DNA from 4 places in the Sphingobacterium sp. WM genome. Region 1 is predicted to be linked to each of the others. Evidence: riboswitches for the same ligand, from Rfam matches in the RefSeq annotation. Region 1 holds a riboswitch; each other region holds the start of a gene.
The links. A riboswitch is a leader RNA that binds a small molecule or an ion and turns the genes downstream of it on or off. The one in region 1 is predicted to bind thiamine pyrophosphate.

Region 1 (8,196 bases):
ATCTATTAAGAAGCTTGTAAGTGGGGAAGATGCCATTGCACTCAAGGATTTACTTGCTAGGCCGGACTCGTAAGCCATCCGACCGGAAATAACTGCCAATTTAAATGCCTCAGCCATTTTCGTTGGATTACTGGCTGTAGCAATTGCCGTATTGACCAAAACTGCATCCGCACCCAGCTCCATGGCCAGAGCAGCATCTGATGGCTTTCCGATTCCTGCATCCACAACCACAGGCACTTGACTCTGCTCAATAATAATCTCTAAGAAATCAACAGTCTTCAATCCTTTATTACTCCCTATAGGTGAACCTAAAGGCATAACAACCGCAGTTCCTGCATCTTCCAATCTTTTGCACAAAACCGGATCCGCATGGATATAGGGCATAATGATAAAGCCTTGCTTAGCAAGTGCTTCCGTAGCGATCAAGGTTTCAATGGGATCGGGCATTAAATATCGAGGGTCTGGATGTATTTCCAATTTTATCCAGTTCGTTTCCAAAGCTTCCCGAGCGAGCTGAGCAGCCAAAATTGCTTCCTTAGCATTCCTAGCTCCAGATGTATTGGGTAATAAATCAACCTGTGGCAAACTGATAGAGTTTAATAGATCATCCTCTTGAGATTGATGGTCAATTCTCTTTAAGGCCAAGGTCACAAGCTCCGTTTGTGAAACTAATATCGACTCCTCCATTTGGGATAGACTCCCAAATTTTCCCGTACCTAAAAATAAACGGGATTGAAAGGTTTTATCTCCAATCTTCAACATATTCTTTTTCATAAAATTGATTTATTCGTAATACCACGCTAGGATCTTTCTGGATCAAACTTGAAACAGCAATTCCTTGAATTCCAATGTTATGGAGGATCATAATGTCATTCTCCTGCAAACCCCCAATGGCGAAAATTGGAACTGCTTGAACCTGATCCCGCTTTAATTTATCCATGATTTCCTGATAGCCGGATATCCCTAAAATGGGACTTAGTTTTTGTTTGGTTTCCGTAAATCGGAACGGGCCTAATCCGATATAATCGCATTTCTCAACACAGCGTTGTAGAACATCTGTATAACTGTTGGCTGTACCGCCGATAATTTTATCTTCACCTAATAATAAGCGTGCATTTTCAACTGACTCATCCGTTAGTCCCAAATGAAGTCCATCCGCATTTAATTGTCTGGCCAAATCAACATGGTCATTGACGATGAATGTTGCCTGATAGCTTTGACAAAGCTTCTTGCAAATTTCTGCCAATTGAAATAATTTCAATTCAGAACCTGGATTCTTCCATCGTAATTGAACCCATTTTATTCCAGCATCCAAGGCGATTCTGATATTTTTCTCCTGTTCTTCAATGGTCAATCCATTGGAGATATATTGTATTCTACTGAATTTTTTGTCCATCTGTTTTTTTACTGTTCCAAATACTTGCTTTTCGTTTACAAGCCAAAAAATAATTGCCTGGATCTGCTTGATTCCAAAGGCTACCTAATAATGCAACCCCATCTGAACCTATTTCAAATACACTTTCCATATTCTGATAATCAATACCCCCAAGCCCAATTAAGGCAATAGAATCATTTTTCTTATGCTTGATTTCTGTAAATACAGACTCAAAACGACCATAGCCCGGTTTTGAAATGCTCTGAAATAACGGACTTAAAAAGGCATAATTCCAGACCTTATCCAAGGCATTAAATTCTTGAATGGAATGGGTAGAAGTTGATAGTTGATATTTCCTTTCAAGATCCATATGCTTATTGGCTATTCGGTCAGAGGTATTGAAATGTAATCTTTCTATTTTCAAATCATTCGCCAAATGCCGATGGGAGTGGAGAACCACTCTACCTAAATAAGAAGGATCAATTTGTTCCAAATATTCCAAAGCTTGATCATCAGAAAGCCCATACTTTCTAAAATGAAAATGCTCAAGCCCCTTTTGAAACAAATTGTTCAACATCTGAATTTCATTGGGAATTAAACCATTTGCCGAAATCACAATAATCATAGATAGATTTCTTTTCCGCTTTCAATAAACTCTTTGGATTTCTCTAACATTCCTTCTTCGGTTGCTTCCCTGATTTCTTGTGTAATCTTCATGGAACAGAATTTCGGTCCGCACATCGAACAAAAGTGAGCTACTTTTGCAGCATCAGCAGGCAAGGTTTCATCATGAAACTCGCGTGCAGTATCCGGATCAAGGGATAGATTAAATTGATCTTCCCATCTGAATTCAAATCGCGCTTTACTTAATGCGTTATCACGATATTGTGCCCCCGGATGACCCTTCGCTAGATCTGCTGCATGTGCCGCCAACTTATAGGTAATCACACCATCCTTCACATCTTTTTTATTCGGTAATCCTAAATGTTCCTTTGGCGTCACATAACATAACATGGCACAACCATACCAACCAATCATCGCAGCGCCAATTGCGGAAGTAATATGATCATACCCTGGTGCGATATCAGTAGTCAATGGCCCTAAAGTGTAAAATGGAGCTTCATCACATTCCGCAAGTTGTTTCTCCATGTTTTCTTTTATCATATGCATAGGCACGTGACCTGGCCCTTCAATCATCACTTGCACATCATGTTTCCAAGCTATTTTGGTAAGCTCACCCAATGTTTCCAACTCAGAAAACTGGGCCGCATCATTTGCATCTGCAATGGAACCCGGTCTAAGTCCATCTCCCAAGGAAAAAGCAACATCATATTGCTTCATAATCTGGCAGATCTCCTCAAAATGAGTGTATAAAAAGTTCTCTTTATGATGAAATAAACACCATTTTGCCATAATTGACCCGCCACGAGAAACAATCCCAGTCACACGTTTTGCCGTTAAATGGATGTATCTTAACAAAACACCTGCGTGAATCGTAAAATACGAAACACCCTGTTCGGCTTGCTCAATCAAGGTGTCCTTGAAAATTTCCCAGGTTAAATCCTCCGGAACTCCCTTTACCTTTTCAAGTGCCTGATAAATTGGTACTGTACCAATTGGAACTGGTGAATTTCGGATAATCCATTCCCTCGTCTCATGGATGTTTTTACCAGTTGACAAATCCATAATGGTATCAGCTCCCCATCTGCATGCCCAAACAGCCTTCTCTACTTCCTCTTCAATGCTGGAACTAACGGCACTATTTCCAATATTGGCATTGATCTTCACCAAAAAATTGCGACCAATAATCATGGGCTCACTCTCTGGATGGTTGATATTGTTTGGAATAATAGCCCTGCCGGCAGCAATTTCATCCCTTACAAATTCTGGCGTTATATATTTTGGAGTATTTGCACCAAAACTCTCTCCCAAATGTTGATCTGCCATGCATTTGGTAGCAGCTTGTAACTGTTCTATCTTTTGATTTTCACGAATCGCTACATATTCCATCTCCGCGGTTATAATCCCTTGCTTTGCATAATGTAATTGGGTTACATTTTGTCCTGCTGATGCACGCTTTGGTTTATGGTTATATGAAAAACGTAAATCCGCTAAATTGGGGTCATTCAGTCTTTCTATTCCGTAATCCGAACTAATACCTGATAGTATTTCGACATCAGCACGATCGAGAATCCATTGTTCCCGAATTCTGCTGATTCCCTTGCGGATGTCAATTTCACTTTTTTCGTCCGTGTAGGGCCCTGATGTATCGTAAATGCTGATAGGCGGATTTATCTCCAAACCTCCATTGCTTAATTTTGTTGGATTCAAACTGATTTCTCGCATCGCTACCTGAATAGGATGGATCTTCCCTGGAATAAATACTTTCTTAGAATTGGGAAATGGTTGGGTTGTAATTGTTTGTTCTGTCATGTCTTTAAAATTTCGGGTTTATCCGCCTTGGGTGGCAGTAATGATTAGTATGGAATCGTTGTCATTCAAAAGTTGATCTGACCAGGAATCCTTGGGGATTACCTGATTATTCAAAGCCACAGCAATCCCTTTGGTTTTGCCTTTTAACTCCAAATCCATTAGTTCTTTCAGGTTCAAGGAACCTAAATTGAAATGTTTTGTTTGATGATTAATGATGAGTAGCATTCCTAATTTATTTATAGCATTAATGCTTTAGGAATGGCTACAATAGGTACAGGACGCACCCATGAAGACATTTTACTTTTCCCTACGCTAGTATGATCTAGATCAGGTTATAAGGGTAAAATCTCAGCCTGCAAATATTGCAGACACCCCTAAAGCTTTCGCAAGTTAGTCAATAGATTTAACTAAAAGAAATAATTTTCTTGCTTCATATAATTTATGGTATCCCTTAAGCCTTATTTTGAGGGGCTTTTTTCCTTAAATTCCTTGTAATGTTTTTTCACATAAACATGCAGGTCATAAGTCGTCCAATATTGGGCAACTTCAAAATCGGGTCGATATTCTACCATGAATTTTTCCAATTCTTCAGTGTCCATGGGAATAACATCTGTAATCGTAGATTTATTAAAAATCTGATCCACCTCCATGTTTTTAATCTCTTGTTTCATAAAGGCATCAAACCTTCTCGCATCTCTGCCAGCCTTGCTGAACTTTTCATAAAAATAGGTCACTGTCGGCATCCCAAATGGTAATAACAGATACCAAGGCGGTTCTCCTGAATAATATAACCCACCCTTCACATTGTAATCCTTCTTCATTTGCTCTAATTCCCTGATTTTTGCCGCCTTCGTATTCCCCATAATGACAATCTCCTCAATGACCAGGGCCTTTTTTTGTAGGTATATATCCTTCGTCAATTCACGTGCAAGCACACTTTTCCTAGTCCAATGGGGGTGAACAAATGCAATACTATCCATCGGGTTGGCATCAATGCCAAAAGAACCATCAAAATCTGAACGAATCATTTGCTGGGTTCGTAGATTAATCACATCCACATTTTTTATCAATAGGGTGCTATCTATGGAATAAATAGTACCTGTATATCTTTTCGAAACTTGAGCGAAAGAATAGGAGAGGGTAAAAAATAAAAATAAACAGAAAATGATTGGTTTGTTTGGCATATAAAAGTCCTCCTTTTTTCAATTTTAGGAATCCATTCTAAATTAACAAATAGCAAATAATCAAGCTAATACGATAACTAAATTTAACATTTTAATAATTTTTCCACCCAAACTTTCTCATTACATAATATTTAATTAAAAAAGGTCTCAATAGTTCTTTGGAAAGACTATTTTTGGGAGCATTTAATTATTATCCTTATTCATTTTTAGTATGACCCGTAATGCTAATTTTGCTGTTGTGGCAGCTATATTGTCAATGATTTGTGTTCAGGGAGGAGCTTCTTTTGCCAAACAGTTGTTTCCTGCAATTGGACCCATTGCCACCACGACCTTAAGGATAGGTTTATCTGCTATTCTACTTTATATTATCAACCGTCCTAAGTTGCTTACATTCAGTGGTGAACAATGGCTTTACTGTGCGTTATATGGTGTCGGAATTGCGGTCATGAACCTCGTTTTTTATATGGCGATTCAGCGCATTCCTCTCGGATTAGGTGTAACAATCGAGTTTGTAGGACCATTGTTCCTGGCATTCGCCCTTTCTAAAAAATGGACTGATATTATCTGGGCCGCATTGGCATTGACAGGAATTCTCTTAATTGTGCCTTGGAAAAGTAACGGAGTTGACCCTGTTGGCTTAGGCTTGGCATTACTAGCTGGTTCCTTTTGGGCTGTATATATTATGATGGGGGCTAAATTATCCAAAATTATGGAGGGAAAACAAGCGGTAACAACCGGTATGCTCATCGCTACACTGTTTATTATTCCTTTTTCTATTTATGATGGTGCTATCCTGAATCTAAACTTTTCTCTTTTTTCGAAAGGATTATTGGTAGCTATTCTATCTTCAGCTTTGCCATTTTCATTGGATATGATCGCGTTAGGTAAATTACCTGCTAAAACATTCAGCATCTTGACCAGCCTTCAACCGGCCTTTGCTGCATTATCCGGTTTAATATTCTTGCATGAATACTTGTCTATTTATCAATGGCTTTCCGTTTTCTGCGTCGTTATTGCTAGTATTGGCACCACTATATTTTCTAAAAGGGCAGAACCAAAAAGCAAACCTGTGAAAATAAACCAACAAAATTAGCAGTCGAGTGTTCAATGGGTAGAAAACAACACATAAAAATTATGCCCAAAGATAAAACACCACAATTGAAAAAGCCCGATACTTACGATGCATTGGTTGATAAAGGAATGAGTAAGGAAAAAGCGGCCAGAATTTCAAATGCACAGGCAGCTGGAACGATTGATCATAATTCAAAAAAATTGGAGGAAAGGTCTAAATCTGATTTATTGGCTGAGGCTAAGGAAATAGGTATTAAAGGTCGACATAATATGAATAAGGAGCAATTAATAAAGGCAATTAGAAAAGGTTAATAGCTTTAACCTTCTAAGTTGCTCACTCTGTTTGCGCTATCTAGGGTAGTGATGCAGGTTTCTTTACCTTTCGTGCCGATGATTTGATTGTCCTTTTCTAAGATATTATAGCCCTTGCTTTTTAAGTAATTAATAAGGCTGTTTCTGTGGTCAACTTGGAAATTCGATATAACCTGCGGAAAGGTACTGAAGATACGGTGGTGAAAGTCTTTTCTGTTTTTTCGAATTTGATCGGATTTTACAGTCATCAACATAATCCCACTACCATAATCCGCAAAATAATAACCATCTGCATCAAACATCCCCATGGCAATAATGCCTAGTCGATGTAAATCATCTTGCTTGAAGGCATATTCCGGCGTTCTAAGTCTGTTGATCTTGTTCTGAATGCCATAAGACTTCAGCTTTTTGGCATCCACTAGCAAATTTAAAGGTAGGTCTGATTGTTTATTCGCCCAAGACCATAACCAAGTATTGACAGAATAGGAAAAGCTACCTATAATCTGTAAGGGGAATTCAAATTCATCTCCAAAGGTGATCGTGCCACGAGTTAAATCAGCATCCCATGCCTTGCCTTCAATAAGTTCAGAGAAATCAACTTGTTTCTCAAATCCTAAACCTACGTATCTTTCAAATAATTCGTTTTCGGTTCTTATAGGTTCTATCCGGGTTGTCGTTTCGGTTGTTGGTTTTTCCTTTACTTCAGGTTCTTTTTTAATTGTAGATTTTCCAAATAATCTATTTAAAAATCCCATAATATTATTCTCAATTACTGTTGTTTGTCTTTTCAAAGATTTAAGTTAAGAAAGGATGTGGGAAATCCATAATAAGACTTTTGTAAAGAGGTAAGAAATTCAATTTTCGTAGTGTTATATCTACTGTTTGTTAGCGAAAATACTTCTCGATTGAAAAGTGGTAATATTAATTTCTCCTCAACTAAACGTAAGTTTTAATATAAAATAGGATTATAATGTTCTTTTTATTAAAAATTTGCCAATTTATCCGCTCCTAAACCCTTTTGTAACAGCTAATTTGTTTTTATGGTTTTCAATAATGAATCTAACTTAAAAAATTGAATAACAGTTTCTTATAGAAAAAGTCAAAAAAAAATATTGAAATTCTCAGCATGACTACAATTTCCTTATCCGTAATATAATTTCATTTACGTCCTTATTAGCAATATTAATCTGGGAAGTGTTGGTAATATTGCCTATTTTAGGTCAAATTATTGTACCTGTGAAGCCATTATTGTTCCTGATAGGCATTTTCTTTTTTGTGTCTTGTCATAGTCCGAAACCAAATCCTACAGAATCTCCTAAGAATGTTTATTACGAACAAGCTTATGATTTCTTGGATAAAAATGAAATCGATAGTTCCTTCGTTTACTTTGAAAAGGCTAGGGAAGAGTTTGTTAAAAACAACGATAGCCTTGGTGCTGCTCAGAGCTTAATTAATATGGCCGTTTCCCAATTGGAATATGGCGATTATTATGGCTCCCAAGAAACTTCAACTCAGGCCCTGGAATTCCTTAATCTTAATGATACTTCCCAATATTCTCTCCTGGCAATGGTATATGGGAACCTCAGTACAATCTATGATTACTTAAAAAACCCGAAACAATCGCTGGAAAGCATTCAATTGGCAATTAAATATGCCAAAGATCCTAGTAATAAAAGAGTATATGAAAATAACCTAGCGAATGCCTACCTGAATTATGGCAAACCGAAGGAAGCTGTTGAACTTTTGAAGGATTTATTAAATTCCTCCGAACCTAATTCTAAAGATTATGCCCGCTTTATTACCAATTACGCCAGAGCAAAA
Region 2 (8,196 bases), 420 kb from region 1:
AACTAAATTTTCAAAACACATTTTCAATCAGTAATGAAAGTAAGCCAAAGATTTATGATCCAAAATCGATTGATAGATTTTTGCGAAAAGAACCACCTATAGTTTGGAGTTCTTTTGAAGGGTTTAGCACAAGAAAACAAAATGATATTGCTAAGATGAAAAGGATTCCACGCTTCACGGAATTTGTAATTTACCCTCGCTATGGTCTTGATTCAGCAATTAATCAAGAATATGGATTTGTAGGATTTATTTTAGGGGATTACTTTGGGGAAGGGATTGAAAATCCAATTGTGGATAAAACTGCTGAGAATTTGGTGAAATTCCGTCCATTAGGTGGTATGGGACCTCGAGCAAAAGAACCCAATACTGTTCATGCTCTAAAAGAAATTTTTAAGTATATATATAATCCTAAAGGGTTTTATATTATCCCTTATAGAACCGGCTATTATTTAGTTGATGCAAGGGATGCCTTAACATGGGCATATTTTGTCAACTTAGCAAACAACTAGCTTTAATACCCGAAATTAAAAAATGAAGAAGGTGTCTAAAAAGGCACCTTCTTTTGTTTTAATACCTTTCTTGATCTCAATTATATTTTAAACAATATTAAGCTGCAAGTCGATTTTCTGTACTTTTCATCACGCTGATAGCTTGATTTATCGCAAATAGGGAGTTGTTGCCACCAGGTTTACCAATTAAAGTTTTGCTTTCCCACTTTTTTGCCCATTTTCTTAGGTTATGGGCAATAGCCATCAATCCGAACTCCACAGTAACTTTCTCGAGTCCTTTCATACTAAAGCGGGTAAACTTGTTGTTGCTTTTCATCTGTCCAAATACCGCTTCGACTTCCACGGGTCTTTTGCTTCGATGGTATAGCCCTTGTGTCGATAGTAGTCTTTCTCTAGCTTTAGCCTTGAGCCAAGCAAGGCGGTGATTGACTTCAATCAGACGATTGCCCTGTGCTTTATGACACCCATCACGCATCGGACAGCCCTCACATCGCTGAGCTTGATAGCAGCTCACCTGGGCGGCATATCCGTTGGTACTGACCCTGGTTGTTTGTCCGACAAAGCTTAGTTTCTGTCCTGCCGGACACACATAAAAATCCTCCTGATCATTGTAATATAGGTTCTGTACCGAAAAAGGATCCTGCTTATGCTTTCGCTTCTGCTCCATATGGAAGTAATTGTACTTGATAAAAGCGGTTATATCCTGTCCTTCCAACAACTCATAGTTCTGCTCACTGCCATATCCGGCATCTGCGACGATTGACTCACTTTGTTTTCCGTAACGGGACTCAAAGCCTTCCAAATGTTCCGGTAGGGTTGTCGTGTCTGCGGTAGTCTGATGGATACTGTAATGGGTGATGAACTGTTCCTCGGTACTGATCTGTGTATTGTAGGCGGGTTTGAGTTGACCGTTCTTCATGTGATCCTCTTTCATGCGCATAAACACAGCATCGGTATCGGTCTTACTATAACTATTGCGATCCCCTAGTATTTTCAGCTGTTCTTCATATTTCTGCAATCGTGGCAAGTAGTCATCTTCGAGTTTCTTAAGCTGCTTATCGGTAGACTTATTGGCCACTTTGAGCTTTGCATTGATCGCTTTGATCTTTTCCTTCAGCTGCGTGCTGTCGATAGCCTTGCTAACTTCTTGATTGCCTAATGTAGATTGGTCTTGGGTAATCTGCGCATCAATATCGGCAAGAACCGAAGCGATGTTCGCTTCTAACTTTACCTTGTTTTTCTCAACCGATTTCTTCCATACAAACGTATAACGACCAGCTGCAGATTCGATCTTGGTACCATCAACATACTGAACTTTCAGGCTGACGTACTCCATTTCATGTAACATCCGGACGATACTTGCAAACAACTCCTGTATTTGCCCCTTAAGACGCTTCCCCCTGAAATAGTTGATCGTACGATAATCAGGGGTACTGTTGCCAGAAAGCCACATGAAATAGATGTTCTCTTGTAAGGCGCGTTCAATCTTTCGGCAAGAATAGATATTGCTTAAATAGGCGTAGAACAACACTTTGATGAGCATCCGGGGATGGAAACTAGTAGTGCCTCCCCCTTTATAAAGTCGGATAATATGATCCAGATCCAACTGATCAACAACCTGATTCACCAACCGAACAGGATGGTTCAATGGAATACGATCAAAAATATTTTCAGGAAATAGACTCGGACTATTGGATGGAAGAGCTTTGAATTGTATGTTTGCCATATTGTTTTTTGGGTGCACCTTAAGATACTAAATCTTAAGGACAAAAAACAGAAAACCCCGCCATTTTTTAATGACGGGGTTATTTTTTTTTAGAGACCTTTTTAGACAGCCCCTTCATTTTTTATGTTATACATTCAACAAACTATGCTGACTTGCTGTAAAAATATTTCTGAATACAATATTTAACTCATTCTCTCTTTGGGCTGCTCTGATTCCGAGTAATGGTAAAAGCTCGGCACAATCCATACGAATATCTTTTGCAATTTCTCTGGAAAGTGTTGCAATATTCTCGAATAAGCTAGCATCAACTTCAGCATTTGCAATTGCCTTTTCCCATAGAAAAACGGCATTATGTTTTACTTCCTTAACTTTATTTTCAAAGCTTGTTCTGATTTGATCAAGTTGTTTGAATCTTTGTTTGCTATTCTTTTCTGCCCAATTAGGCTCTTTAGATTTTTCGAAGTAGTATTTTTCGATCAGATCTAAGAATCGTTTAAACATCCCGACATAGTTCATCAAAAGGGTTAGTTCAGCAAAGGGCATAAATGGAATATTAAACAATGCTGAAGCAGAAGTTTTATTGTTAGGGTCTAGCATAAATGCATTTTCCTTTTTTACCTTTAGATTCTGAATAGAGAATGAATGGCTTGCTGTACATTCCAATCCGAAGGTATCCCAATCATATTCAATCAACACATTTTCCCGTGGCACTAAAAAGGAATAATAAAGAGGTTCTCCTGAATCTGTTTTTACAGTTTCTCCATCTTTTATGATTTCAGCATTAAAAGTAAAATGAGTTAAATGGGGTGCACCAGTTGCATAGCTCCAAAAGCCTGACACTACATAATGATCTTCCAGGTCAATGGCCTTCCCTCCGACTCTTCCACTTCCACCCAAACATATTTTAGGATCTGACCATAGTTTTTCAGAGAGTTTAGGGTCAATAAAACCTGCAAACATATTTGCTCCAGCACATAAAGTTACTGTCCAAGCAAATCCGCCATCATAATAGGCTAATTCTTCGAGTAAATCCAGACCTTGAGGAAATGGCATTTCAAGACCATTTAAATTTTTGGGAACCCATAAATTAAACCAGTTATTTCGGTAAGTAAACTCTAACTGCTCCTTTGTTAGGGATTTATGTTTAATACCTAAAGGCTGTAATTCCTTAATGATATTGATTTGTTCTTGACTAAGCATTAATTGAAATTTAATTGATCTACGTTTTGTGATTGCATAATTTTCTTCCATTTAAAGAATCCGAAAATCGCGATCACGAATAAAAATGTTGTTAGGGCAGCAAATAGATAGAGGTCTTTATGAATCAAAAGTGGGATTGCAAAAAGGTTACTGATATTTAATAAAATCCAGTTTTCAATTTTTCTTTTTGCCAGTAACCACATTCCAGCCCAAGCGGTTGAAGTCACCCAGGCATCCCAAACAGGAACATCTGAGTCTGTAATACTTCGTAGCAGGAAGTAAAACAATAAGAAGCCTGCAAAGACAATCGTTAGGACAATTTTCCATTCTGTCTTTGTTGTGTAGGATATTGGTTGCTCCTTTGCGGTTTTATTGCTCATCCAGAACCACCAACCATAGATGCTCATGACCAGATAATAGATCTGTAAGGCAATTTCTGCATATAATCCGGCAGAAAATAAAACCATCATTCCGGAAATAATTCCAAGGATTCCAAATAAATAATTTGAGACCTTATTGTTTTTGGACAATAGAACCTGGATGATACCACAGATTACGGAAAACCTTTCTAACCAAGAAGTTTCCTTTAAAGTATGAAAAATATTATTTAAGATTTCCTCCAATTTCGCTGAATTGATTATGCACTTATGGAGACAAGGGAAAGGATATAATTTATTCCTACGCCAGCATTACCTGGATCAGGTTCATTTCGATGGATCATCGAAAATGGGTATCATCTCAGCCTAAAAATATGTCTCGCCAGAAGCGAGACATATTAGCACCCCATAAGATATTATGAATATTATTTATCTATCTGCAAAATAGCAGAAGTACGATTTCTAGTTGATTGACACAATTCTGCGTCATCATTTAATTTTTTGCCCCATGAAGGAATCATTTCGCGTAATTTCTTACGGTAAGAATCGGATTTAGCGCGATCAGGGAAACATCTTTTCAACAGGTTGATCATGATAGCCACCGATGTAGATGCACCTGGAGAAGCGCCCAATAATGCAGCGATAGAACCATCTGCACTGGATACAACTTCAGTTCCAAATTCTAGGATACCACCATGTTTAGGATCTTTTTTAATTACCTGAACACGTTGACCAGCTTTTTCAATTTCCCAATCTTCCAATCTAGCCGTTGGCATAAATTGTTTCAATGAATCCAATTTATCCTGCGGTTTTTTCATGACCTCAGTAATTAAATATTTTGTTAGAGGTAGGTTATCCAATCCTGCAGAAAGCATAGGACGGATATTTGAAAGCTTAATAGATGCAGGTAAATCGAAGTAGGATCCTTTTTTCAAGAATTTGGTTGAGAAACCAGCATAAGGACCGAAAAGTAAAGCTTGTTTACCGTCGATATAACGAGTATCTAAATGCGGTACAGACATTGGTGGAGCACCAACAGATGCTTTTCCATATACCTTGGCATGGTGTTGTTTAATGATTTCTTCGTTATTACATCTTAACCATTGACCTCCCACAGGGAAACCACCGTATCCTTTTGCTTCTGGGATACCCGATTTTTCCAATAATAACAAGGAGTGACCACCGGCACCAATAAACACGAATTTTGCTAGGATTTCTCTTTTCTGGCCTGTTTTTAAGTCTTTAACCTCAACTTCCCATCTTCCGTCATCTTCACGGTCAATATCTTTTACCTCTTGATTCAAGGACAATTTAATATTGTCTTTACCATCCAAGTAGGTAATCAAATCTTTTGTTAGAGCACCAAAGTTCACATCTGTTCCGATGTCCATTTTGGTAGCGGCGATAGGCTCGTCCACTGCTCGTCCTTCCATCATCAAAGGCACCCATTCGTTCAACAAAGTTTTATCCTCAGTATATTCCATACCCTTGAATAAATTTTGTTTCGTCATGGTTTCGAATCTTGTTTTTAAGAATTGTACATCTTTTTCACCAAATACCGCGGACATGTGAGGCACACGGCGGATAAAATGGTTAGGATTCTTGATAATGTTCTTTTCTACTAGGTAAGACCAAAACTGCTTTGAAATCTCATATTGTTCAGCAATACTAATTGCTTTATCAATTTTTACTGATCCATCAGCTTGCTCTGGAGTATAGTTTAGTTCACAAAGTGCGGAGTGTCCTGTTCCGGCATTATTCCACGCATCTGAACTCTCGGCAGCAACAACATCCAAACGCTCGATTATCTCAATATTAATATCTGGACTTAGCTCATTAATTAACGTACCTAACGTCGCACTCATGATACCACCACCAATCAGAACGACGTCTACTTCCGTTTTCTTTGTTTTCTTACCCATGGTTTTTAAATGAAATACAAAATTAATATTCGGTTTATATTATAGCGAATAAATTTGTCAGAAACGTTTCAAATATTTGTGATTTTATCAATAAATACCCTTTCTCTTATTCAATTCTACCATAATCCCATTTTTTTGCAGGAATGAACTTTCTATTCCTACACATTTTTTGTATTATGCAGTTTATTTGTCACTTTTGTGGACATTCTATTATTGAACATAAATAATTAATTATATGAAATTGTTAGCCGGAAAAACCGCCTTGATTACTGGGGCATCCAAAGGAATAGGTCGTAAAATAGCGGAGGTATTTGCTGAGAATGGAGCAAACGTTGCTTTTACTTACCTATCTTCTGTAGAAAAAGGCCAGGCTCTAGAAAAAGAACTTGAACAATTTGGAACAAAAGTAAAAGGTTATCGTTCCGACGCTTCCAAATTTGATGAAGCTGATAAATTAATCAATGATATCGTAGCTGATTTTGGAACTTTGGACATTGTTGTAAATAATGCTGGAATCACAAAAGACGGTTTGTTAATGCGTATGACCGAAGAAAATTGGGATGATGTAATTAACATCAACTTAAAATCAATTTTCAATGTTTCTAAAGCAGCATCTAAAGTGATGATGAAGAACCGCAAGGGTAGCATCATCAATATGAGTTCTGTTGTTGGGGTTCAAGGAAATGCTGGACAAGCTAACTACGCAGCGTCTAAAGCAGGAATTATTGGATTCTCCAAATCATTGGCAAAAGAATTAGGCTCAAGGAACATCCGTACAAACGTTGTTGCTCCAGGATTTATCCGCACAGAAATGACTGACGTTTTAGACCCTAAAGTGGTTGAAGGTTGGGAAGCAAATATTCCATTGAAAAGAGCAGGTCAACCAGAAGATGTAGCAAATGCTTGTCTTTTCTTGGCCTCAGATTTATCATCATACATCACAGGTCAAGTAATTCCTGTATGTGGTGGTATGTTATAAGAGTATTTAATTATTCAAACAAAAAGAGACTTCTATTTGGAAGTCTCTTTTTGTTTGAAAGCTTTTGCTGTTTGTTGTTGTATATTTGCAGCAATGGAAATAGCTAATAAGATATTCAATATACAATCTGAGGAAGAATTCAATCATTGTGCCCTTGAAGTTTTCAGATTTCAAGCTCAAAACAATAAGATCTATCAGCAGTATATTGATATTTTAGGTATTAATCCGAAAGATATAATCCACTATAAAAATATTCCTTTTTTACCTATCCAATTCTTTAAATCCCAGGATATAATTGTGGAAGGATTAATTCCTGAAGTTACCTTCTCGTCATCAGGCACTACAGGCATGATCACTAGTAAGCATCTTGTTGCAAAATCCAGTTTGTACATTGAAAGTTTCAGAAAAGCATTTGAGGAATTCTATGGAGATGTGAAGGATATAGCGATTTTAGCCTTGCTCCCATCCTATCTTGAGCGTTCTGGATCTTCGTTGATCTATATGGTTGATGATTTAATCAATAGATCAGAGAAAGCTGAAAGTGGTTATTTTTTGTATAACCATGAAGATCTTTTCAATCGCCTAAGCGAATTAAGGAATTCAAAAACAAAAACTGTGTTGTTTGGAGTAACTTATGCGCTCTTAGACTTTATCGAGAATTTCAATATTGATTTTCCTGAATTAATCGTCATGGAAACCGGTGGTATGAAGGGTAAGCGAAAAGAAATGATCAGGGAAGAGTTGCATGAAATTCTTTGTAAAGGTTTTAATGTCCCTAGTATACATTCTGAATATGGCATGACAGAATTGTTGTCTCAAGGATATTCAAGTGGAAATGGGCTTTTTAAAACACCGAATTGGATGAAGATATTAATCCGTGACACCAATGATCCGCTAACACTTTTGGACAACAAAAAAACAGGAGCAATAAATGTCATTGATTTAGCCAATTATTTTTCCTGTTCTTTTATTGCGACTCAAGACTTAGGGAAATTTCATTCCGATGGGTCCTTTGAGATATTAGGTAGATTTGACAACTCTGATATCCGAGGTTGCAATCTTCTTGTTCAATAATTTATTGTAAGCTAGGGTCTTCAAAGGTATTTCCAGCATTAATATCGCCAGTTTCATATCCTTTTTTAAACCAATACATCCGTTGTTCAGAAGTACCATGGGTGAAGGATTCAGGATTAGCTTGTCCATAAGCTTGTTCTTGAATATGGTCATCTCCTACAGCTGCAGCTGCACGCATCCCATCCACGATATCATCATAGTTAATCTCCACATCAGTTAGTTTATTTAAGTGATGCGCCCAAACCCCAGCATAGAAATCCGCTTGAAGTTCAGTCATAACCGAAATCTTATTGTTTTCACGTTCGCTTAATTTAGAGCGAAGGGCATTAGTTTGAGATAATACCCCAAAAATATTCTGAATATGGTGACCAACTTCATGCGCAATTACATAAGCAAGCGCAAATTCACC
Region 3 (8,196 bases), 2.1 Mb from region 1:
TTTTCTCCAAATAAAATGCTACTCCCAAAAACAGTAGAAATACCAAATTTCCTATCCAAAAATGCCCGAAATAGGCAAACCAGGATACAATCAGTCCCATCAATAAATAAGCTGTAATTTTCTTGGAATTATAAGGAATAGAATAGTTTTGCTGCCCCCAGAAATAGGAAAGGACTACCATCACCAAATAAGCACTTGTAGTGGATAAGGCTGCTCCAACATACGAATACCTGGGAATCAAAATTAGATTCAGAATAATGGTTATGATGGCACCTACTCCGGAAATATAAAGACCATATCGGGTTTGATCGGAAAGCTTGTACCAGATCGATAGATTCATATACACCCCTAATAACACGTAATTGAAAAGTAAAATTGGGACAATATATAATCCCGACCAATAAGCCTCTGGATTTAATGCACCGCCACGAATAAAGCCTTTTAACCAATCCAAATTGGCACAAATTCCTATCATAACGATAACCATTACTATCACAAAATACTCCATGATCATGGCATATGTTTTTCTTGCATTTTCATTTTTGGAATATGAAAAGAAAAATGGTTCAGCCCCTAATCTAAATGCAGTAACAAAAAGATTTAAAAATATGGCAATTTTCGCAACTGCTCCATAGACTCCAAGATCCATATCACCTTGTTCACCCGGAAGCAACCTCGGAAACATGATCTTATCCAGATTTTCATTGATGATATAGGAAATATTGGCAATTAAAATTGGAAAAGAATAGCTTAGCATACTCTTAATCAACTTGTTATCCAAACGGAATCGAAAGCCTATTATTTGAGGGATCAACAAGAGTAGAGTAACCAAACTTGCTGTTAAATTGGCTATAAAAACATTGCCTAACCAACCTTCACGAAACCATCCCGAACTGATTTCTCTAAAAAATTCAGAGTTTTTGTTCCATTCCGGCAACCATGCCAATAAAATAAAATTGACAGCTATAAACACCAAGATATTGATCAATTTCACCAGTCCATACCGAATTGGCCGCCCCCCTGCTCGCAATTTCGCAAAAGGTACCACCGCAATGGCATCCGCAGCAATTATTAAGGCAAAAAACTTGACGTATAATATGTAATCTGGAATATTGTCACCCGTACTGATGAAGGATGCTATAGGCTCTGTAAAGGTAAATACGGACAACAAAAATATGGCTGTCGTAATTAAGGTAATAAAGAAACTATTGTCGAATACCCGATCTTTATCGACATCTTCCTTTTGGAGATACCGAAAAAATGTCGTCTCCATCCCAAATGCAATAATAGCATTCAGCATGGACGCATAAGAAAAAAGATTAGTGAAAACTCCGTAAATGGAGGTGTTGAATCTTGCTGTAAAGAAAGGGGTCATCAAGAACCCAAGCATTCGTGATAAGATGGTTGAGAAACCATAAATCATCGTATCGCTGACAAATTTCTTAACTACCGACACGCTTATTTGATTTTCTTTTTGACTTCAAAATTCCGGAACCCTTTGATTTCATCAGATTCCTGATACTCAACTTGGCTGACCTCGGCATGTTCAGACCCTTCTTGACAAAACCCAAGTAAGGACTCTAAACCAAAGGAATCTCCTTCTGCTTCAATATAGACAGATCCGTCCGATTCGTTCAGAACAAAACCTTTTACCCCTAATTGATCAGCAACGGCCTTCGTGGAAGCCCTGAAAAAGACCCCTTGAACTTTCCCTCGAACCCTTATATTCCAATGTTTCATGGATACAAAGGTAAAAGAAGAAATAGAATTAGAAACTATCTAATTCTTCTAACCTTAACTTTTGGATTTAATTTGAAAGTATCCATACCTTCTAATAACACCAAACCGGGTTTCTTACCCACTTCTAATGAACCTAACTCATGCTCTAAGTTTAATGCCTTAGCCCCATTTAAAGTTGCCCATTTGATGGTTTCATTGAAATCCAAATCCGGATACTCCTGATGAATCACTTTCAATTCCTCTAAAATATCCAAGGTATCATTAGATGCCAAACTATCTGTACCGATAACGATATCATGACCACCTAATAGGAAGTTGTCAATTTTTGGAATTCTATCTTCAATATATAAATTGGCTTTCGGACAAAAACAGAAATATACGGACCTACCCATTCTATCCACAAAATCCAAATCCTTAATCGAAGTATAAGTATTATGAACTAAAATTAATTTGTTTTTACTAGGAATATAAGGTAGAAAGGATTGCAATGAATTTCTAGCTTGCGCTCTAAAGTCCTCCATTGCTAAATTCATTTTCTTAAAGAATTCTAAAAACTCTCCTTTATTATAGCGGAACAATTTATTTTCTTCATCACTCTCCTGATTATGGATACTGATGATATTATCTTCACTAATAGCTTTCTTTAAGGTCTTAAATAAGAATTTTGAACCTGAATACGGCGCGTGTGGAGTAATTGAGGAGTGTTTATAATCAAAATGAAACTCAATTTCTTTGGCATTATCGATTCGAGTAACAACATCTTCTTTATTCGTTGCCATTACTTCCACAAAAGTATGATACTTAATAGGACTTGTTTCTTTGATCTTTGCTGTTACGGCTGAGTTTACATGGTCTCCAACGGCTTGAATTCCATTCTCATACATCAACTTATCTGCTTCTTCCATCGCAGCTTCAACCTTCTCTTCATGGTTTCCACGTTCATTGATAACCGTAGAAAGAAAAGTAGGTAAACCCGTATTTCGAGGCACTACACCAAGCATATGGGATAATTCAAGATGACAATGTGCATTCACAAACCCAGGGATTAATGCTCCTTTGAATTGCTCTACCAAATTTTCATCAATTTCACCAGGATTGAAAACACCTTTCACAACTCCTTGATCATCCATCGCAACAACCCCCTTTTTAATGGCAGGACCTGCAACAGGAAACACGACATCAGCAGCGTAATACTTCATAAGAAATTAATAGTTCCGTTTTTTAAAAGTTAGCGTAATTAGCCTCTTGGAGGCAATGTTGGCAATTTACAAAAAAATACTAGGAGTTTAACTAATAAAATAATAATTACGAATTTGTTACAAATATATTTAAATTTTGTTTTATTTAGCCAAAAGCCTATGTTTGCCCTATCGATTAGGGGTGCCTTGTTAATAAACACAAAAACAGGCTGAGATTATACCCTGTATTTCAATAACTTACATGAAATACATACCTGATCTGGATAATGCCAGCGTAGGGATAGGGCGGTTAAATAGAACTTGTTGTAACCCCTTTCAACAAGAAAGTTTAACTCTTTAAAACATTTTTTTTATTATGTTTAACAAGCTTTGGGCATCTTTAGCCTTATGTTTGATTGTATTAATGAGCTTTGCTCAACAAAAGTTAACTGTAAGGGTTTTAGACAAATCTGGAGCCTCTGCAAATGGTGCAACCGTCGCTATTGATGGCCAGGCTAAATCCACAAATCAGGACGGAATCGCCGTTTTTGACAACTTAAACAACCAATTCTATAACTTAAAAATTTCTTTTATTGGTTATAAATCCGAGATTTCAAGAATTAATCCCGTAAATCAAGCTAATTTTTCCATTCAATTAAAAGACCAAGTCCTCCAATTTGAAGAAGTTTACGTTTCAGCAACCCGCGCTAAGGAGAATTCTGCAACAACATATAAAACCATAACCAAGGAAGATATCAATAAAAATAATCTAGGTCAGGATATCCCCTATTTACTGGATCAAACACCTGGAGTGGTTATTGGATCCGATGCAGGTGCTGGTATCGGGTATACCAGTATGACGATCCGGGGGTCTGATAGCGAACGTATCAATGTCACCCTCAATGGTATTCCGTTGAATAACCCGGAATCTATGGGCTCTTTCTTTGTTAACCTGCCTGACTTTGCATCCAGCACGGAAAGTATTCAGATTCAACGTGGTATTGGAACCTCTACAAATGGCCCCTCCGCATTTGGAGCATCCCTAAATATTCAAACCGACGCTTTGGAAACTAAGCCTTATCTGGAACTGAATAACTCATTTGGATCATACAACTCTTGGAAAAACACTATTAAGGCTGGGTCTGGCTTAATTAACAATAAATTCGCTTTTAATGCCAGACTCTCCAGGATCTCATCAGACGGCTATGTGGAACGCGCTTCTTCAAACCTGAAATCCATGTATGTTGATGCGGGCCTTTACACTGACAAACACAGCCTAAAAGCGACTGTTTTCTCAGGTAAAGAGAAGACCTATCAAGCTTGGTATGGCGTAGCTGAACCTTTATTCAAAGAAAATGGTTACCGAATCGAAGAATATGCTGAAAACCTTTGGCTCTCCGGTACTGAACGCGATAGATTCTTAAATGGCAATCGTAAATACAATTACTATACTTACGATAATCAGACTGATAACTATACCCAAACACATGCTCATTTAAATTATTCTTATCGTCAATCTGAGAAGATGATATTTAATACAGCTTTACATTACACTCGTGGAGCAGGTTATTATGAAGAATTCAAACCAATGGACAATCTGGAGCACTATGGAATTGCCCCAGTTCAATCCGATGGTAAACCTATTGAAGACACCGATTTAATTAGAAGAAGATGGTTGGATAACCATTTCTATGGCTTAACTTACTCCTTGTTGTACAAGCCGTCAACAAATTTGAATTTCACTTTCGGAGGTGCATATAATCAATATAAAGGTGACCATTATGGTGAAGTCATCTGGGCTAACCTAGTTCCTCAAAGCCAAATAAAGGATAAATATTACTTCAGTCATGCCAATAAGAATGACTTTAATTTCTATGCAAAAGCAGATTATAGAATGGACAACTTTCTCTTTAATCTAGATGTTCAGTATAGAAATAATATCTACAATGGAAAAGGTGATGATGACAAGATAAAAGACTTCTCCTTTGAAGACAACCATAATTTCGTAAATCCTAAGGCTGGTATTACCTATTTTCTAAATAATAATTCCAACATCTACGCTTCATATGCTTTTGCAAGTAAAGAGCCGACTCGGAATGATTATGTTGAGAACCCAATTGGAGCATTTCCTAAGACTGAAAAAATGCAGGACATCGAAACAGGATATCGTTTTAGAAATGAATTCCTAACTATTGGAGCGAATGCTTATGCGATGTTGTACAAGGACCAGCTAATTCCTACAGGCGCATTAAATGATGTAGGTAGCGCAGTTCGTATTAATGTGGATAATAGTTATAGAATGGGTCTTGAAATGGATGCCAGCTGGAGAATACATCCTAAATTTACTTGGTCAGCAACCGCTGCTTTAAGCCAAAATAGAATCAAGAATTTTATAGAAAACATCCCTATTTACGACGATAACTTTGAAGTAGATAAATACGAAAAAATCACTCATAAATTAACTGAAATCGCGAAATCTCCATCAACAGTTTTATCAAACAATTTCACGTATAAGCCAATCGAGTCTTTAAGCTTTAGTTTCTTGACCAAGTACATTTCTAGAATTTATTTGGATAACACGAATGAAGTTAAGAGAAGTATTGATCCTTCATTTGTAAACAACTTCCAGGCGATCTATTCTTTCTCCATTTTCGGAGTGAAGAATATTGATTTAAACTTGATGGTGAACAATATCTTCAATGAGAAATATGCAACATCAGGATTTACCTATAGCTCGATCATGCAATCTGTAGGAAAGAGAGACTATTTCAATTTCTATTACCCACAGGCAGAAACCAATGCTATGTTGGGCTTGAATATCCGTTTTTAATAGTACCAAACCCCTCAATAAGAAGATGTCCTTCCGTTCATTCGGAAGGGCATTTTCCATTTATGACCTTTTAGAACTGATAATTCCAGATTCATTTTTGTCAAAATCAATTTAACTTAATACTTTTAATCCATGCGAGCAGTAATCCAAAGGGTAACTCATGCTTCTTGCACAGTTGACGATCATATCACTGGAAAGATAGAACATGGCTTACTAGTTTTGTTAGGTGTTGAAGAAGAAGACACCTCTGAGGACCTTCAATGGTTGGGTCAAAAATTAATCAATCTGAGAATCTTTTCAGACGAGCAGGGCTTAATAAACAAGTCGATTCAAGACATTCAGGGCAATATCCTATTGATTTCTCAATTCACACTTTTTGCACAAACAAAAAAGGGGAATCGTCCCTCCTTTCTTCGTGCGGGAAAACCAGACAAGGCAAAGCCTATGTATGAAGAAATGGGAAAATTCCTATCCGATGGATTGGGTAAGACGGTTCAAATGGGAATTTTCGGCGCAGACATGAAGATTGACCTTCGCAACGATGGCCCCGTGACCATCATCATGAATACCAAAGACAAAGACAACTTCTAGACCCAATACACATGACTATCAAGGAAGCTCAAGAAACCGTAGACCAATGGATAACAACAACAGGTGTTCGATACTTTAATGAATTAACCAACACCGCCATGCTAATGGAAGAAGTTGGTGAAGTTGCGCGTATTATGGCCAGAAAATACGGCGAACAATCCTTCAAAAAATCAGATGAAGAGGTCAACCTCGGCGATGAAATGGCAGATGTATTATTCGTCTTGATTTGCTTGGCAAATCAAACAGGCATCGACCTCACCAGCGCCTTGGAGAAAAACCTCGATAAGAAAAATATACGCGACGCAGACCGCCATAAAAACAACGAAAAACTCAAAGGAAAGGAATAAATCAACAATGTTCTCAAGAATCCCAGAGGGGTTCAATATTAGTAACAAACAGCCCGGAGCAATTGCAATCGCTTTAGCGATTGCAATTGCTCCGGGCTTATTTCATATTACATATCCTTCTACAAATAAACTCCTCTGGAGTTTATTCCCTGCCCCTCCAATATCTACATTTATAATCCGATACAAAAAGCAAGCTCGTATTCAACCAAATTACCCCCTACAAAAACCTAATAGAACTAACCATAGCCCATCTTCACCCCCACTCCGTCAGCGGTCTATCCCATTTACTATCTCACATCTCCCATCTCATATCTCACATCTATCCTATTAAAACTCAATCTCCGCATACAGCGGTAAATGATCAGAAGCATATTCCTCTTTGATCACATGATAAGTTTTCCACTTGAATTTCCTATTATTCAACACCATGATATAATCAATCTCATTCTTGGTATTCACATTTGGCGAAGTAGGTTGATTAGTTTTGGTATTTCTTACGAAATACTTTTCTAGGATCTGAATAGGTTTTGATTCCGGCTTAGCATTAAGGTCTCCCACTAGAATCAATGGCTTACTATACAACTCCCCGAGTTCATTAATAAATTCAGCTTGCGCAATTCGGTTCTCCTCTTTAAGGTCCAAATGTGTATTGGCAAGGGAAACAGTTTTACCCCCTGGAAGTTCCACATCTACGATTGCCAGAGAACGATTTTCACTTTTCACAGGCATTGGCAAGTCATAGCGTCTTTTTCCAACAATTTTATGTTTGCTTAAAATGAGAATCCCGTAGTATCCTTTCTCCAAATCAATACCTTTAGAGAAAAAATATTCCGTTCCAGTAAGTTCAGCAAGCTTTTCAGCTTGATTCATGAGTTCAGAACGGGACACATTGATGTCCACCTCCTGAATACCAATGATATCAGCTTTAGAGTCATTCACCACCTTGGCAATAGCCTCGATATCAATCGTATTTGGTTTTGATGGTGGATTGGCGTGATGGATATTATAGGTAAGAATCTTAACGGTTTGTGCTTTTAATTGAACTGCAACAAAAAGCAATAGGCATAGGCTTAAAAATCGCATAATATTAATTTTGAGTCAAGTTAATATAATTCATCTAATAATACCAATTTATTATCTTAGCGGCATGAAAAAACCTAATTTGATTTATTTATTCTTAATCGTCTTTTTTCTGGGTTCATGCTCAGTAAAACAACAAACTGCAACCGATCAAACAGAGTTTGAGAATGGCGCAGTTGTGACGGCTCACCCGATAGCATCCGAGGTGGGAGTAGAGATTTTAAAAAAGGGCGGAAATGCTGTTGATGCAGCAATTGCTGTAAAATTTGCGTTGGCAGTAGTCTATCCGAATGCAGGAAACCTTGGGGGCGGTGGATTTATGGTATACCGTGGTAAAGATGGCCAAGTAGCCTCTTTAGACTTCCGTGAAAAAGCGCCAGCAAAAGCTTCCCGTGACATGTACCTCGATAAAGATGGTAACCCTATTACA
Region 4 (8,196 bases), 1.3 Mb from region 1:
AGGCGTGGCCAATCATCTGATCAAGAATCAGGTAGATGAGTATAAACAAAGGTTGGACCTAGCGCTATTAAAAATAATCTCCGGTATTTTAGGGGTTCCCCTTGGCGAATTAACCAAAAGAGATCAAGCCTACCAACTGGAAAAAATAAAGCGGAAGAACCGGAATATCAAAAGGATTGCCACGGCTATTGGAGCCTTGGGGATCTTGGCGATTATTGCAGGTATTTTTGCCTGGAACCAAAGGAATTCGGCTTTACGTAATCTTGCCAAATCCTTGTATGCTTCTGGAATCAATAAACTTACAGAAAGTGAGTATGGTGATGGTGCAGCCTATATTGCGGAAGCAACCAGGCGTGGAGATAAAAGTGCTGAACTATTTGCACATTCCATGCTTGCAGTACAAGATGACCTAACGAGAATGCCTAATGTCAACTATGGTTTTACACGGTTTTCACCAGATGGAAAATGGCTAGTTGGTTTTGCAAGTGCGGGAAACAATATGAATGTGTTGCAGGTTTGGAATGCTATTGATAGAAAACTACATATCCAACGAGATGATATAACCTCCATTCAAATTCGGTATCCCCTATTTGATGCCAGTAACAGAGCTTATGTAACTACCCTTAACAGTGTAATCGTCAGATATGATATAGAAAATAATAAGAAGGAAGAAATTCGTCCCAATCCAGATAGTACCTTTATTGCAATAACTGCGGTATCGCCAGATGCGAAATACCTTGTATTCAATAAAAACTCCAGACAAACAATTTTATTCAACACCGAAACGAAACAAGAGCAGGATCTTACCAAAAGTCAGGAATTGAGAACATCCACTGCTTATTTCGACAATACCTCAAAGACTTTATTGGTAGATCGCCAATCTTTTGAAGGTCCTTCAGAAGTAAGCATTTATGACCTCTCTACTCCAGAGCTAAGACAGATCTTTAAAAAGGATTTAGGCTCGGGGATCAAAACTGCAGTTTTCAGTAAGGATGGGAATCAGGTTATCTTTCATAATACAGCAGGAATAAACTATTTCAACAAGCTAAATGGAACTCAATGGTCCTTGCCAACCTCGACCTTGGTGAGATTTACAGGTTTTACAGATAATGGTAATTTATATATTGGGAATGATTCCCAAATCAGTCAATTGAATACTGGCAATGGTTCGGTGATTAAAACGAGTAAATTACCAGAGAATGTTTTCTTTTTCAGTAATATGATTAAAATAATGGAGAAGGATGCCTTAAATTCAGAGGCCAATTCCCCAGATTGGACCCAGTCCTTGGTCAATAGCAATTCCCAAACTTTTCTCGAGAATAAAAAGGGAGATGCCTTGCGGGTAGCACAATTTTTTGAGACCAGTGATTTAGCACATATAGAGCCCGGAATTAGCACCGATATCGCCTTGTTAAGGTATAAGGGTGGAAAATCAATAGAACAATTAAATCTGAATACAGGTGAAAAAACAAAGAACTTTATTCAAATTCCCGAAGAGGCAACTGTTCATTTAGTTCTTCATAAAACAAAGCGGGTTTTGGTAAAGGGGAAAAGTGGGAAGACCTACTTTTTTGATGCAGCTACTGGAAAACCCGTTGGAAAGCCCTTTGATTCACAGGCCAGGCTGTATATTTTCAATCAGAATGAAACCCAGGTTTTAGCGCGAACAGGAAAAAACAGTTTTGCAGCTTGGGATATTGAAACTGGAAAACAAACCATCAACTTTTCACAAGAACAAGAAATTGGAGGATTTACAGTGAGTCCAGACTTTAGGCTGGTGATTATGGTTAATCCTGATGGATGGAAGGTATTGGATATTGCCTCCAAAAAAGTATTAAAAGAAGGTAAAGAAGCTTTAAGTAGCGGTGCTTTCAGTCCTACTGGCGAATATCTATTAAAGGTTAGTAGTGTTGGGGATGCAGAGGTCTTGGAAACAAAAACCTTCAAGCCTATCCTGAATATGAAAACTATCGTTTCACCATTTATGGTCTTTAATAATAAAGGAAATGTGCTGGCAGTGTCTGAGGATGCTACCCATATGCGACTTTGGGATCTTGAGGAAGGAAAGTCTTTTGGGCAAACCATTCGAATCAGTAAAAACACCCAATATTTTCATTTTTCGGATGATGATAAACAGATATTCGTACAGGACGATGCCGAAGGAATGCGTTTGGCTGCTAAGGTAATTGATGCTACGACCGGGAATATTCTGACGATGCCCTTTATTAATCAGCGATTTGATGCAATTTATGTTATCCCTGGGGATAAGCGATTGATGACTGTAGAATCGTTGATGAATGGTAATTCCATCAATATCTGGGAAGTTCCAGGTCAGGTGAGCATGTCAAAAGATCAATTAGCCAATGACTTAGAGAAATTCTATGGTAAGAAATACAATAATGAAACTGGAGCCATCTTAAATTATTCGGATAGCAGCAATACCTTTGATACCTGGTACTTTGACGACCCCTTGGTCAGAACGGTTTCACCAAGTTCCAATGAGAAGATCACGGATATATTAAAGAAAAACTATCCAATAAAGAATGATGCAAACCTGCGTTTATTAGCTGTTACCTATGATTATCATCCCTTGGCAAGAGCGATGGTAGCGAATTATTTCAGCAGCAATCCAGATACCCATTTGATTGGACAAAGAATCGTGGAAATCACAGAGAAGCAGTTGATAAAAATCAAAAACAAGGAATTAAAATCGGAAGTAGAATCCCTGTTAAAAGAAGCAAAACAGAAATTAAGCGAGTAAAAGAATGAATTTGACAAGAAGACAAAAAGGCCTATTGGGAATCGCATTTGTATGCTTTTTAATTATCATATCTTGGATAGGTTTATCTAAATTTTTTCCTGAGAGCAACTCCTTTCGATATCTCCCTGATCGTATCTATCGAATTATCAAAATTGTATTCGGAGGTGATCCTTCGGGTTCAGGTCTTGAAAATGAGAATGTTCCTTTAGAATTAATTATTGCCAAAATTTGTGCTATTGGGATTCTTCTTTTTGGGGCTTATAAAATTATTCAGAAAGTATTCTCGGAACAGTTCAACCTAATGAAGGCCTCTTTCAAAAAAAACCATTTGATTTCAATTGGAATTTCAAAAAAAGGAAGACAGCTATTCAAGAGTTTGAAGGATGACTATCAAAAGCAGGGAATTGCAATTGAAAAAGAAACCGAGCATGCTGACATCAATGCTGTAAAAAAACAGGGTCATTTAGTCATCATCGGAAATGCTGAGGATGAGAATACCCTTATTGAAGCAGGAATCAAACGTGCTTCCACCCTGATTGTCTTTTTAGAGAATGAGCAAACGGTGATAGAAATCATTGAATCGGTTCAGGATATCTATGATAAATCCAAATGTCAGAATGAACTACTTTGTTTTTTACATATCAGCAACCCCCGATTAATCGACTTGGTCAAAAACACAGGAATCCATTTTCAGAACAATCAGATTCAGCTAAGATTTTTTAATATCCATAAAATGCTTGCTCGTCAATTCTTTTCGCAGATTCCACTGGATATGCAGAAGGTTGGGAAAAGCATTGCAGACATCAATAAGATTGTATTTCTAGGTTATGGGGATTTTGCAAAGGCCATGTTGGTTCAGGCGTTGAGGATTTTTCACACCTCTGTTGAAAATGATTTGCAGATTTCCATATACTCTGACCATGCCGATAAAGACCGAAATTATTTTAGCGAACAATATCCGAAAGCTGATAAAATCTTTCCAGTTCGCTTCCATAAGTTTGAAGGCACATTCAATGAAATGATTGAGAAGGAGGAGCTTATGAATAAAGGCGATCAAACTTTATTTATCATGGCATTTGATCAGGATCAGGCCAATCTAAATGCGGGACTGGAATTATTGGAAAAAACTCAAAATACCAATTTCCCGATTTATGTATTGAATGCTGAAGGAAAGGGACTACGAAAATTGATCAACTATTCCGCCGACACAGATCGAATCAAGTTTTTTGGGCAGATGGAAGATATCTGCAACCTGGAATTTATCACGGGTCAAAAGCAGGATAAACTGGCTCAGGCGATACATGATGATTATCGAAAATTGCTATCAGGGGCAAGTTCAGAAAGTGAGAAATACACTTCAGACTGGTTAACCTTGAGTGAGGATGCCAAGGATGCAAGCCGAGCACAGGCCGATCATATTCCCTATAAGTTTCTTTTGACCGAAAAGGATTGGCCAGTTGCTGATCCTAATCAGATATCATTCAGTACGGAAGAAATAGAAACACTCGCCATCATCGAGCATAATCGTTGGATGGCGCATCGATATATCAATGGTTGGGATTTTGGGGAAAGCAGGAATGATGAGCTCAAATTGCATCCTTCTTTGATTCCTTGGGAGATATTAAGTGAAAGTGAAAAGCAAAAAGACAGGGATACCATTCTGAGGATTAAGATTCTATTGAATTCCTGAGCTATGAAGACCTTGAATATTTGACTTTGCAGATTGTTTAGGGTATATTTGATTGGCTTTAGGGGTATTCTTTTTTATAGAATTGAGACAGTCCCTTTGAACCTGATACGGTTAAAACCGGCGTAGGGAAAAGCAGATAAGCGCTTGGCAGACCAATTGCCTATTCCCTTCCCTATAGCCATTATTGTATTTAAATTTCAAATAATGGAAAACGACATTTATCATTTACTTACACAGGTCCGAGCAAAAGCTCCATTGGTTCAAAACATCACGAATTTTGTTGTGATGAACAATACGGCAAATGCATTATTGGCATTGGGAGCCTCTCCTATTATGGTGCATGCTGAAGAGGAATTAGAAGAAGTTTTAAGCTTCTGTAATTCACTGGTCATCAACATTGGGACCATCAGCAAACCTTGGGCGAATAACATGATCGAGGCTGCAAAATTAGCAAACAAATTAGGGAAACCATGGGTTCTAGACCCTGTTGGTGCTGGGATATCGAAATTGAGAAATGAAACCCTGGAGACTCTTGTGCAATTGAAACCTACGGTTATTCGTGGTAATGCTTCAGAAATCATGGCATTGCAAAATTTCAACAATACAAGTTCGAAAGGAGTTGACAGTACAGAATCCAGCAGCACTGCCCTACAGGCTGGTCAGATTCTAAATAAAGAAACTGGAGCAATCGTATGTATTTCCGGAGCTATTGATTATGTTATTTCAAAGGAAGAGATTACGGAGGTCAGCAATGGCTCTGCAATGATGACGAAAGTGACGGGATTAGGCTGTACGGCATCCGCAATTACCGCAGCCTTTATCGGATTGGGGAATGATCCTTATCAGGAGGCTGTGGCAGGAATTACGATTACCAGTCTTGCTGGTGAACTGGCGGCAAAAATCTCAAAAGGTCCCGGAACTTTGCAACTAAATCTATATGACACCTTATACAACCTGGCGAAAGAACAAATCCTAGGAAATCTAAAACTAAAAAGATATGCCAATCCATCCTGATTTCCCCTATCCTTTATATCTGGTGATTTCAGAAAGAGATTGTACAAAAATGGATTGGTTAAGGGTTGCCGAGCAGGCAATTTCTGCTGGGGTAGATATCATTCAATTGCGTGAGAAGGACATTTCATTTTCCGATTATTTGAAAAAAGCCAAAGCATTAAAAATGATCACCGATCATTATCAAATTCCTTTGATCATCAATGATAATGCGGAGGTTGCTGCAGAAGTTGAAGCCTGGGGAATCCATGTAGGCCTTTCAGATCAGCAGCCATTAGAAATTGCTGAGAAATATGCTGATCGGCTGAAAATCGGATGGTCTTTGGAATATAAAGAGCAATTGAAGTCGAGTCAACTAAAAGCGACTCATCATCTTGGCCTCAGTCCTATTTTTAATACGCCGACGAAAACCAATACGGTAACAACCTGGGGAATTTCCGGTATTGAGGAGATAAAAACTATGAACAACAGACCACTGATTGCCATTGGTGGGATGAACCTAACGAATGCAGGTGAAGCCTTTGCTGCTGGAGCAAACAGTGTTGCTGTAGTATCAGCAATTTGTGCCAGTACGGATCCCCGAAAGGCAACAGAGGAGTTAAAAGCCTTATTAAAATGAAAGAAAACAAAAAATATAAAGTTCCAACCGTCTTAAGTATTGCAGGATTTGATGGTAGTGGTGGTGCTGGAATTCAGGCCGATACAAAAACCATTTCGGCGCTTGGTTGCTATGCCATGAATGTTTTGACGGCATTACCTGTTCAAAATACGCAGGGTGTAAAGAATATTTTTGAGATTCCGGTTGAAGCCGTATCGGAGCAATTGGAATGTTTATTTGAAGATATTTATCCAGACAGCATCAAGATTGGAATGGTGCATCATACCAAATTGGTAGAAACAATTGCCGGTTTCTTAAAGGACTATAAAGGTCCGATAGTTTTTGACCCCGTCATGGTGTCCAGCAGTGGTCATCGCCTGATTCAAGAAGACACTATAGAAGCAATCAAGGAATTGTTGTTTCCGATTGCCGACATCATCACTCCAAATTTGGATGAGGTTTCCGTTTTGGTAAATCGCGAAATAAGTACGGTACATGCGATGGAGGATGTTTCAGATGAGATATTGAGCCTTGGCTGCAAGGCTGCCCTATTAAAAGGAGGACATCTTCAGAGTGATATTCTGACGAGTATCTTGATTCAAAAAGGTCAAGCAGCCCAGTATTTTGAATCGAAACGTGTCAATACAAAAAACACGCACGGCTCGGGATGTTCCTTATCCTCTGCCATTGCCTCATTCCTTGCACGCGGATATCATTTAGAGCAATCAACAGAAAATGCTCTGATGTATATCAATAGTGCGATAAAAGGCAGTAAAGATCTAGTAATTGGAAAAGGTCATGGACCATTAAATCATTTTTTCAACCCTGTAAAACTTATTAAATATGAAATGGACTGATAAAGCCTGGGCGGCAATTCAACCACTATATAAAGAAATTCTTGAAATGCCATTTATTGAGGAATTGAAGAATGGAAATCTTCCATTGGAGAAGTTCCAATTCTACATGTTACAAGATGCAAAATACTTGGAGCATTATGGTCGAGCGCTTGCGGCATTAGGTTCCAAAGCGATGGACAACGAGATGGCCTTGGATTTTTTCGAATTTGGAAAAAACGCATTAATTGTTGAAAGAGCCTTACATGAAGCCTATTTTAAGGAATTCAATCTGGAGCCCAATCAGGAAATCACCATTGAACCGGTATGTCATCATTACATACATTACTTGAAAAGTACCGTTGCTTTTGATCCTATTGAAGTGGCTACAGCAGCCATTCTACCTTGTTTTTGGATCTATAAGGAAGTAGGTGATCATATATATCAAAATAAGAATACTTCAAATAATCCTTATAAAAATTGGATTGAAACCTATAGTGGTGAAGAGTTTGCCATTGGCGTAAAGAAAGCATTGGATTACACGAATTACATGGCTGAAAATACAAACTATAAAGGTAGAGAATTGATGTTGGAAGCATTTATTGCAGCTAGCCGTTTAGAGTTTAGGTTTTGGGATGCTGCATACAGGAATACAAAGTGGTAAAATAATTAGGACAATCAGTTCTTATGTTATTTGTTTATTAAAAATGTAACAATTGCTTAAACTAAATTTTATTCTATAAATTAATTTCCAGCTATAGATTTGTAGACCCAATGAGTAAACTTATTTAAAAGGTAACTTTTATATAAAAAAACTAGAATAAAATTCCTTTTGGCGTAGTTTTTGGGTTAATTTTACACATAAATTATTGTGATATGAAACAACTTTGGATACTTGCAGGCGCTACTGCACTACTTACTTTTGGATCTTGTACTTCGAATGCCAATAAACAAATGGAATCAAAAGATTCAAGCAGTACAGAAATTACAGATACCAATACAGTAGATACTACGCACACCTCTCAAAACTCATTAGATTGGGCAGGAACATACTCTGGGGTTTTCCCATGTGCTGATTGTCCTGGCATTAAAACTACAGTAACTTTAAATTCGGATGAGACCTTCACTTACGAGGGTGAATATCAAGAAAGAGATACTAAAATAGAAGATACCGGAAAATTCATGTGGCATGATAACGGCAGCGTTGTTCACTTGGTAGGTAAAGAAGTAAATATGAAATTGAAAGTTGGTGAAAATCAACTATTCTCACTTGACCAAGATGGTAATCCTATCGACGGTCCTT

Region 2: it holds a riboswitch for thiamine pyrophosphate, as region 1 does, so the genes downstream of both, pnuC (nicotinamide riboside transporter PnuC) here and thiS (sulfur carrier protein ThiS) in region 1, are expected to answer to the same signal.
Region 3: it holds a riboswitch for thiamine pyrophosphate, as region 1 does, so the genes downstream of both, PZ892_RS15550 (TonB-dependent receptor) here and thiS (sulfur carrier protein ThiS) in region 1, are expected to answer to the same signal.
Region 4: it holds a riboswitch for thiamine pyrophosphate, as region 1 does, so the genes downstream of both, thiM (hydroxyethylthiazole kinase) here and thiS (sulfur carrier protein ThiS) in region 1, are expected to answer to the same signal.

Annotation. Positions count from the first base shown of each region.
Region 1 is NZ_CP120709.1:1,412,400-1,420,595, forward strand. It holds gene PZ892_RS06020 (thiazole synthase) at 1-774, opposite strand, end outside; gene thiE (thiamine phosphate synthase) at 743-1,396, opposite strand; gene PZ892_RS06030 (thiamine phosphate synthase) at 1,377-2,000, opposite strand; gene thiC (phosphomethylpyrimidine synthase ThiC) at 1,997-3,808, opposite strand; gene thiS (sulfur carrier protein ThiS) at 3,827-4,033, opposite strand; TPP riboswitch at 4,096-4,194, opposite strand; gene PZ892_RS06045 (hypothetical protein) at 4,267-4,992, opposite strand; gene PZ892_RS06050 (DMT family transporter) at 5,204-6,085, shown strand; gene PZ892_RS06055 (Rho termination factor N-terminal domain-containing protein) at 6,127-6,375, shown strand; gene PZ892_RS06060 (DUF6882 domain-containing protein) at 6,381-7,166, opposite strand; gene PZ892_RS06065 (ATP-binding protein) at 7,612-8,196, shown strand, end outside.
Region 2 is NZ_CP120709.1:1,832,063-1,840,258, reverse strand. It holds gene PZ892_RS07815 (DUF4302 domain-containing protein) at 1-509, shown strand, start outside; gene PZ892_RS07810 (IS1182 family transposase) at 607-2,235, opposite strand; gene PZ892_RS07805 (acyl-CoA dehydrogenase) at 2,362-3,435, opposite strand; gene pnuC (nicotinamide riboside transporter PnuC) at 3,435-4,058, opposite strand; TPP riboswitch at 4,094-4,231, opposite strand; gene PZ892_RS07795 (malate:quinone oxidoreductase) at 4,238-5,734, opposite strand; gene fabG (3-oxoacyl-[acyl-carrier-protein] reductase) at 5,970-6,713, shown strand; gene PZ892_RS07785 (acyl transferase) at 6,807-7,787, shown strand; gene PZ892_RS07780 (neutral zinc metallopeptidase) at 7,789-8,196, opposite strand, start outside.
Region 3 is NZ_CP120709.1:3,642,392-3,650,587, forward strand. It holds gene PZ892_RS15535 (polysaccharide biosynthesis C-terminal domain-containing protein) at 1-1,456, opposite strand, end outside; gene PZ892_RS15540 (acylphosphatase) at 1,459-1,740, opposite strand; gene PZ892_RS15545 (amidohydrolase family protein) at 1,776-2,939, opposite strand; TPP riboswitch at 3,107-3,237, shown strand; gene PZ892_RS15550 (TonB-dependent receptor) at 3,295-5,748, shown strand; gene dtd (D-aminoacyl-tRNA deacylase) at 5,881-6,339, shown strand; gene PZ892_RS15560 (nucleotide pyrophosphohydrolase) at 6,351-6,686, shown strand; gene PZ892_RS15565 (endonuclease/exonuclease/phosphatase family protein) at 7,014-7,769, opposite strand; gene ggt (gamma-glutamyltransferase) at 7,834-8,196, shown strand, end outside.
Region 4 is NZ_CP120709.1:2,702,359-2,710,554, forward strand. It holds gene PZ892_RS11555 (TIR domain-containing protein) at 1-2,761, shown strand, start outside; gene PZ892_RS11560 (NAD-binding protein) at 2,766-4,451, shown strand; TPP riboswitch at 4,502-4,597, shown strand; gene thiM (hydroxyethylthiazole kinase) at 4,656-5,465, shown strand; gene thiE (thiamine phosphate synthase) at 5,449-6,081, shown strand; gene thiD (bifunctional hydroxymethylpyrimidine kinase/phosphomethylpyrimidine kinase) at 6,078-6,917, shown strand; gene tenA (thiaminase II) at 6,904-7,557, shown strand; gene PZ892_RS11585 (copper resistance protein NlpE) at 7,770-8,196, shown strand, end outside.